Regions from separate parts of the Cryobacterium sp. AP23 genome, predicted to be linked through region 2. Evidence: predicted binding sites of a transcription regulator. Region 2 holds the regulator's gene; the other holds the start of a gene.
What was found. Region 2 encodes HrcA, which represses chaperone genes, less so after heat shock. Its sites were predicted from a motif close to TTNGCACTCGNNNNNNNCGAGTGCNAA; they were not measured.

Region 1 (4,206 bases), 1.4 Mb from region 2:
TCTCCGGCCTCGATGGCGATGACGTCGCTGCTGCCAGCTGCGGGTGCCTCGGATGCGGCCGGTTCCTCGGCGGTGGTGCTGCATCCGGTGAGCAGAAGTGCGCTGACGCCGAAGATGGCGACGCCGGTGACTACGGCGCGTGCCGAGCGGGAGGCCGAGGCCTTCGCGAATACGCTCATGTTGCTCCTAGGGTAAGGGGAATCGAGAAGAAGAGCTGGCAAACGATCGTTGCCGTGGTGTAAACGTATTCACCAGAACGACATCAAACAAGGCGGTCGTGTTACAGCCGTGTAACGCGACCAAATCGTTACGAACGGGCTCCTGATCAGAATCTTTAGGTCAGACGCCTAGAACGTGTCGGTGACCGGCCGGCGCGCGGCGCGGCCCGAGGCGATCATGTCGACGGTGAGCACGATCAGCGCCAGCCAGACCAGGCCGAAGCCGAGCCAGCGTTCCGGCGGCATCGGCTCGTGCAGGATGACCACGCCGGCGATGAACTGCAGCACCGGGGCGAGGTACTGCACGAGCCCCATCGTGGTCAGCGGAAGCCGGCGGGAGGCCGCCGCGAAGAACAGCAACGGCACCGCGGTGAGCACGCCGGAGCCGATCAGTGCAATCGTGTGCAACGGCGACACGGTGCCGAAGGTGAGCCCGGAGATCAGAGCCACCACGACCAGCTGGATGATCGCGACCGGGGTGAGCCAGATCGTCTCGAGGGTGAGCCCGGTGAGCGCGTCGAGGTGGCCGCCGACCCGTTTCTTGATCAGCCCGTACAGGCCGAACGAGAACGCCAGGATCAGCGAGATCCAGGGGATGCGGCCGTAGCCGACGCTGAGCACCACCACGGCGACCAGGCTGATCAGCACGGCGGCCCACTGGGCGGTGCGCAACCGTTCGTGCAGCACGAGCACCCCGAGCAGGACGGTGATGATCGGGTTGATGAAGTACCCCAGCGCCGTCTCGACGACGTGGCCGCTGAGGGTACCCAGGATGAAGGTCTGCCAGTTGATGTAGATGAGGATGCCGGCCAGCCCCATCGTCCAGACGATGCGCGGCGTGCGGAGCGCCGCGGCCAGGGGCCGCCAGGCCCGGGTAGACACGATCAGCACCGCGCAGAAGACCAGCGAGAACAGCACCCGCCAGGCCACGATCTCGAACGCCCCGGTGGGAGCGAGGAGCAGGAAGTACAGCGGCAGGAACCCCCACATGCCGTAGGAGCAGAGCGCGAAGATCAGGCCTGTGGTCGACGCGCTCCGCGGCGTGCGCACCCGGCCCTGGCCGGCATCCGTCACTCCCGACGAATCGGCCGGGTCGGTGGAATCCTCGAGCACACTGCCTCCTCTGGACGCGAAAAATCCCGGACGGCCGAGGCCATCCGGGATTCAACGATATGGGGTGTGACTAGCGAACGACGACCGCGAGAACGTCGCGGGCCGACAGAACGAGGAGGTCCTCGCCACCGAACTTGACTTCGGTTCCACCGTACTTGGAGTAGATCACCTTGTCGCCGACGGCGACGTCGAGCGGGATCCGGTTGCCGTTGTCGTCAATGCGGCCGGGGCCGACGGCGACAACTTCGCCCTCCTGGGGCTTCTCTTTGGCGGTGTCCGGGATCACAAGTCCGGAAGCGGTGGTCTGTTCTGCATCCACCTGCTTGATGACGATGCGATCTTCGAGCGGCTTGATGGAGACCGACACGGTTGACCTCTTTCTTAGCTAAGACGTAGTTAGCAGACTCACAGCGAGAGTGCTAAGTCGAGTTTAGGGCGCAACTGGCACTCACGCAACGTGAGTGCCAATGGCGCTCGGCCGGGCGCGGGTTTGGCTTGATAGGTTTGCGGGATGGATCGCGCCGAGCTCGTTGAGCTTCTCTCTCCCGAAGGCCTGCGCCTGCTGGACTCTTTGCCCGCCTACGAGGCCGGGGCCGATGTGGTGCGCACGGTGAGTGACCTGCGCCGCGCCGGCCACTCCCCCGCCCTGGTGAACGCGGTGCTGTACCAGTCCCGGTTGCGGGCCAAGGCGGCGGCCAAATTCGGGGATTTCGCCAGCCGGATGCTGTTCACCGAGGCCGGCCTGGAGCAGGCCACCCGGCTGCGGGTGGCCGCGCTGCACGCCGGCCGGTTCGTGGAGGCCGGGCTGACCCGGGTCGCCGACGTGGGCTGCGGCATCGGCGGCGACGCCATGGCGATGGCGGCGATGGAGCTGACCGTGACCGCGATCGACGTGGACGAGGTCACCGCCACCGTCGCCAGCTTCAACCTCGCCCCGTTCCCCAGCTCCTCGGTGGTCTGCGCCGACGCGGCCAGCATCGACCCGACCGAGTTCGACGCGCTCTGGTTCGACCCCGCCCGCCGCACCGCCGGGCACGGCAACACCAGCCGGCTGACCCGGGCGGAGGACTACTCCCCCAACCTGAACGACGTCTTCGCCCTGGCCGGGCGGATGCCCGTCGGCGTCAAGCTCGGCCCCGGCCACGACCGCGACCAGATTCCGGACACCGCGGAGGCCCAGTGGGTGTCGGTGGACGGCAAGCTGGTGGAGATGGGCCTGTGGTTCGGCGCGCTCGCGCGCCCCGGTATCCGGCGGGCGGCATTGTTGCTGGGCCGGGAGGGCGAGGTCGCCGAGCTGACCGCCGCCGGCGACAGCGAGGATGTCGGTGTCGGCGAGTTGGGCGAGTACCTCTACGAACCCGACGGGGCCATCATCCGCGCCCGCCTGATCGGTGACCTGGCCCGGTCGATGGATGCGCTCATGCTCAGCGAGGGCCTGGCCTACCTGACCAGCGCCACGCTCACCCGCACGCCGTTCGCCACGGCGTTCCGGGTGCTGGAGGTGCTGCCCACCGACGAGAAGAAGCTGCGGCTGGCCCTGGCCGAACGCAAGATCGGCACACTGGAGATCAAGAAGCGCGGCGTGGATGTGGATCCGGCCACCCTGCGCACCCGGTTGAAGCTCAAGGGACCGGAAACCGGCACCCTGGTGCTGACCCGGGCCGCCGGGCACAAGGTGGCCCTGCTGGTGGAGCGGGTCGGACGACCGCCGGGCGCGCCTCAGCGGTAGTAGGCGGGCAGCATCTGGGTGATGACGACGAACCACAGCGCCGCCATCATCAGCCCGACGATCCCGCTGAACAGGCCGAACAACCACAGGCCGCCGGCGCGTCTCTCCACCGCTCTGGCGACGAGCGCGAGCACCACGGCGGCCAGGCTCAGCGGGGCGCCCCAGATCACGAAGATGCCGGCCAGCACGCCGAGCGCCCCGCAGACCACGGCCGCGATGCTCAGGCCGCGGCGGGCCGGATGGGTCTGGATCTCTGCGGTGGTGTAGACGTACGGCACCCACTCGGTCGGGGCGGTGACCGTGGATTCGTAGGCCAGTTCTCCGGCCACCGGCGGTCGGGTGAGCGCGACGGGCAGCCGCGGCGCGGCGGCGGCGGCGGGCCCGGCGAGCGCGGCAGCGCGAGCCCGCGCCTCGGCACGGGTGCGGGCGGGAGCCTCCTCGCGGGGCTCCGCCCTGCGCTGGTCCGCCTGGGTGTCCGACGCTCCGGTGGTCATGCGCGGCTCCGGTCCACGGGCGCAGAGCGGAGCCGAACGCAACGCGCGGGATACTGACGGAACATGCTGTGCTCTTTCGGATGGATCAGTAGTCGAAGTTGTAGTTGTAGTTGTCCATCGGCGTGGAGGCGAACAACAGGGACCACAGCAGGATACTCAACAGCGCCACCCCTATGCCGACAAAGCCGGTGATAATGCCGGTGAGCCAGAAGCCGCGACCGTTCGGTTCCCGGGGGCGGGCGATGAATCCGAGCACCACACCGGCCAGCGGCAGGATCAGCGCGAGGATGCCGCCGACGAACGGCAGGAATCCGATGGGGGTGCTGATCAGCCCGACCACGCCGGCGACCATGGAGATGATGCTGAGCACCGGCTGCTTGCTGGCGGGGTACGGGCCCGGCGGGCGGCCCTGCCCTGGCTGCGGGGCGCCGTACGCCGGGGGCGGCGGCCCGTAGCCGGCCGCCGGCCCGGAGGAGGGCGGGGCGCCGTAGGCCGGCGGCGGACCGTATCCGCCGCCTTGGCCGGGCGGCGGGCCGGCGGGTCCGGGCTGGCCGGACGGCGGCGGCGGTCCGGGCGGATCCGCGGCCGCATTCGACTGCGGGAAGTCGGGCACCTGCGGCACGTCAGGAACCTGGGGTACGTCGGGAACCTG
Region 2 (4,206 bases):
TGAACACGATGCTGAGGATCCAGGCGGCGGCGAGGATGAAGATGCCGACGAGGATCACCGTCAGGATCGACCCGACGATATAGGCGATCGCCAGGGTGATCTGGAAGTTCAGGGCGGTCGCGGTGTGCGCGCGGATGAACGGGCCGCGGTCCTTGAGCACGATGTAACCGATCAGCGCGGGCAGGAAACCGAAGAGGATTCCGCCGATGTGGATCAGGGTGGCCCACAACTTCTCGTCGGCCGGACTCAGCTGACTCGGGGCCTGATACGGGCTGGCGGGGGGAGGGGTTGCCTCAGACATTGGATCTCCTTCGTGGACACTCGTAGGGGAGCGGGATGGTGCGGGTGCCGCTGACACCAGAGTAGCGCCGCTGGTGCCGCACGACACCTGCAAACTAGCTGATCAGGCGAAGAGAGAACGGGTAGCGGTAGGGCTGGCCGGCTCGAGCGCTGACGAAGCCGAGCACCGAGAAGATCGATCCGATCAACCACAGCACCCAGCTGAGCGAGCCGAGGCCGCCCAGCAGGCCGAAGGTGACCAGCGCCAGGATGGTGCTGACAACGTTGATGATCACGTAGCCGATCAACAGCGTGATCTGAAAGTTGAGGGCTTCCTTCGCCTCGGTGTCGGTGAACCGGCCGCGGGTGCGCAGCACCAGCCAGATGATCAGGGACGGCAGAAACGAGAGGATGCCGCCCAGGTGCGCCAGGGAGGCCCACAGTCGGTCCTGCTCCGGTGTCAGCGGCGCGCCGGTGCCCGACCCGGCCGACCCTGCCGGTCCATAGGGATTGCTCATGACGATGCCCTTCGACGAACGATGATGATGCGTGTGCCCCCACGGTACTGCGGCAATTCCACCGGGAGCAACGGGTATGCCAGGCACCCGCGATATGATTGGCAGTCAAACGACGAGAGTGCCAGCCGCCGGCGGCACACCGGAAGAGGGAGGCGATCGAATAAATGGTGTCTGATCGCAGCCTCGAAGTCCTCCGCGTCATCGTGCAGGACTACGTGGCGTCCCGGGAACCCGTGGGGTCCAAGTCCATCGTCGACCGGCACGCCTTCGGCGTATCCGCCGCCACCATCCGCAACGACATGGCCCTGCTCGAAGAGGAAGAACTCATCGTCGCGCCGCACACCTCGTCGGGGCGGATTCCCACCGACAAGGGCTACCGGCTGTTCGTCGACCACCTGGCCGACCTGCGCCCACTCACCGGGGCGCAGCGGCAGGCCATCGAGGTCTTCCTCGGCCAGTCCGCCGACCTCGACGAGGTTCTCGCCCGCAGCGTCCGGCTGCTGTCCCAGCTCACCCATCAGGTTGCCCTCGTTCAGTACCCCTCGCTCTCGCGCGCGTCGGTGCGCCACATCGAGCTCGTCCCGCTCAGCGACACCCGGGTGCTGTCGGTCCTGATCACCGACTCCGGGCGGGTGGAACAGCGGGTCGTGGAACTGCCGCGCCCCATCGACGAAGCCGCCCTGGCCGAACTCCGCTCCCGGCTCAACGCCGTGATCGGCGGCCTCGGGATGGCGCAGGCCGCGACAGCCCTCAACGGGCCGACCGGCCTGGGCGCGCCGGAGCAGACCGACCTCGTCGATCTCATCACCGGCACCCTGCACGACCAGGTCGGCGCCAACCGGCAGGACCGCCTGGTGATGGCGGGCGCCGCGAACCTGGTGCGCACCGAAGAAGACTTCACCGGCAGCATCTACCCCGTCCTCGAGGCCATCGAAGAGCAGGTAGTGCTGTTGCGCCTGTTCGGCGAAATGGCCACGGACCAGCACGGCGTCTCGGTGAGCATCGGCCGCGAGAACGCGCCGTTCGGCCTGGGCGAGACGTCCGTCCTCACCAGCGGCTACACCTCCCGCGGTGACGCCGCCCGCCTCGGCGTGCTCGGCCCCACCCGGATGGACTACTCCAACAACATGGCGGCCGTGCGCGCCGTCGCCCGCTACCTCTCCCGCCTGCTCGGCGAGAACTAGCCGGCCCCACCACGTATCCCGACGACGACATTTCACCCCAGAACCCAAGGAGAGCCACTTTTGGCTGACCATTACGAAGCACTCGGTGTCGCCCGCGACGCCTCCACCGACGAGATCAAGAAGGCGTACCGCAAGCTGGCCCGCCAGCTGCACCCCGACGTCAACCCCGGTGCAGAGGCATCCGAGCGGTTCAAGACCGTCACGCACGCCTACGACGTGCTCTCCGACCCCAAGCAGCGCCAGAACTACGACCGCGGCGGTTCGGGATCCAGCCAGGGCGGCGGGTTCGACGCCGGCAACTTCGGCGACATCTTCGAGACCTTCTTCGGTGGCGGCGGGGGCGGCGGGATGCGGGGACCCCGGTCCCGGCGCGAACGCGGCCAGGACGCCCTGATCCGGGTGGAGCTCGACCTCGACGAGGTCATCTTCGGCACCCACCGCGACATCGAGGTGGACACCGCGGTCGTCTGCGCCACCTGTTCCGGCACCTGCTGCCAGCCCGGCACCAGCCCCGTCACCTGCGACATCTGCCACGGCACCGGCAGCATCCAGCGCGCCGTGCGCTCGCTGCTCGGGAACGTCATGACCTCCAGCCCGTGCGGCTCCTGCCGCGGCTACGGCACCATCATCGCCACCCCCTGCGTCACCTGCCAGGGCCAGGGCCGGGTGCGCGCCCGCCGCACCGTTCCGGTGGACATCCCCGCCGGCGTCGACACGGGCCTGCGTCTGCAGATGCCCGGCAGCGGTGAGGCCGGCCCGGCCGCCGGACCCAACGGCGACCTGTACCTCGAGATGAAGGTGCGCCACCACGACGTTTTCAGCCGCGACGGCGACGACCTGCTCTGCACCCTCACGGTGCCGATGACCGACGCCATCCTCGGCACCACGGCCACGGTCAAGGCCCTCGACGGTGACATCGAAGTGGAACTGCGCCCCGGCGTGCAGGCCGGCGAGATACTCACCATCAAGGACCGCGGCGTCACGCGCCTGCGCGGCAACGGCCGCGGCGACCTCCGCGTCGGCGTGCAGGTGCTGACTCCGACCAAGCTCGACCACAAGGAACGCGAACTCATCGAGGCGTTCGCGGCCAGGCACAAGGTCCCCGCCCCCGCGCTGAGTCACTTCCAGCAGGGCCTGTTCGCGAAGCTTCGCGACCGGTTCCTGGGCTGACCGGCGTAACCGATGGCGCACTTCTTCCTGTCGGAGACGCTCGGGGCCTCTGAGGTCGACCCGGCGGTCGGGGCCACCGTGAGCGTCACCGGTGCCGAGGCCAAGCACGCCGTCACCGTCAGCCGGGTGCGCCAGGGCGAGACCCTGCTGCTCGGCAACGGTGCCGGCCTGATGCTCGGCGTGACCGTGCTCAGCGCGGCTCCGGCCGAGCTGACGGTGCGGGTCGACTCGGTGCGGCGTACCCCGCCGGCCGCGCCGCGCATCGTCCTGGTGCAGGCGCTGGCCAAGGGGGACCGCGACGAACTCGCCGTGCAAGCCGCGACCGAACTCGGCATCGACGGCGTGGTGCCGTGGGCGGCGAGCCGCTCGGTGGCCCGCTGGGAAGGCGTGAAAGTCGCCAAGGGCCAGGCCCGCTGGGCCGCGATCGTCCGCGAGGCCAGCAAGCAGTCGATCCGGCCGTGGCTGCCGGAGGTCTCCGCGCTGACCAGCACCAAACAGCTGGCGGTGCTGGCCGGCAGCACCCGGATGCTGCTGCTGGAGCCGACCGCATCCGCCCGGCTCACCACGATCGCCTCTCCCGCCGACGACCGGGACATCGTGCTCGTCGTCGGCCCGGAAGGCGGCATCGCCCCCTCCGAGCTGGACATCCTCGAGCAGGCCGGAGCCAGCCGGGTGCGCCTGGGGGACACGGTCCTCCGCACCTCGACGGCGGGACCTGCCGCCGTGGCCATTTTGAACGCAGCCCTCGGCCGCTGGTAGTAACGCTTAAGATAGAGCTATGGCTTCCCCCGCTGCAGAACCCACCATTTTCAGCCGCATCGTCGCGCGCGAAATTCCGGCGACCATCGTGGCGGAAACCGATCATGTCATCGCCTTCAACGACATCAACCCGCAGGCGCCCGTACATGTCGTGGTCACCACGAAAACGCAGCGCTACCGGAACGTCGGCGAACTCGCCGCCGGCGACCCCGCCCTCCTGGCCGAACTGGTCGCCGTGGCCGGGCGCGTCGCCGATGAGCACTGCGCCGGCGAATACCGCCTCGTCTTCAACACCG

Region 1: a site for HrcA is predicted at 1,773-1,799, ahead of groES (co-chaperone GroES). Genes of this name have one in related genera too.

The regions. Positions count from the first base shown of each region.
Region 1 covers NZ_CM133415.1:1,842,664-1,846,869, forward strand. Annotated here, with positions in the region: gene ACU5E9_RS08760 (ABC transporter substrate-binding protein) at 1-179, opposite strand, end outside; gene rarD (EamA family transporter RarD) at 348-1,292, opposite strand; gene groES (co-chaperone GroES) at 1,402-1,698, opposite strand; gene ACU5E9_RS08775 (THUMP-like domain-containing protein) at 1,843-3,060, shown strand; gene ACU5E9_RS08780 (hypothetical protein) at 3,051-3,554, opposite strand; gene ACU5E9_RS08785 (DUF4190 domain-containing protein) at 3,640-4,206, opposite strand, start outside.
Region 2 covers NZ_CM133415.1:451,287-455,492, forward strand. Annotated here, with positions in the region: gene ACU5E9_RS02115 (DUF4870 domain-containing protein) at 1-301, opposite strand, end outside; gene ACU5E9_RS02120 (DUF4870 domain-containing protein) at 396-797, opposite strand; gene hrcA (heat-inducible transcriptional repressor HrcA) at 962-1,981, shown strand; gene dnaJ (molecular chaperone DnaJ) at 2,042-3,151, shown strand; gene ACU5E9_RS02135 (16S rRNA (uracil(1498)-N(3))-methyltransferase) at 3,164-3,910, shown strand; gene ACU5E9_RS02140 (histidine triad nucleotide-binding protein) at 3,930-4,206, shown strand, end outside.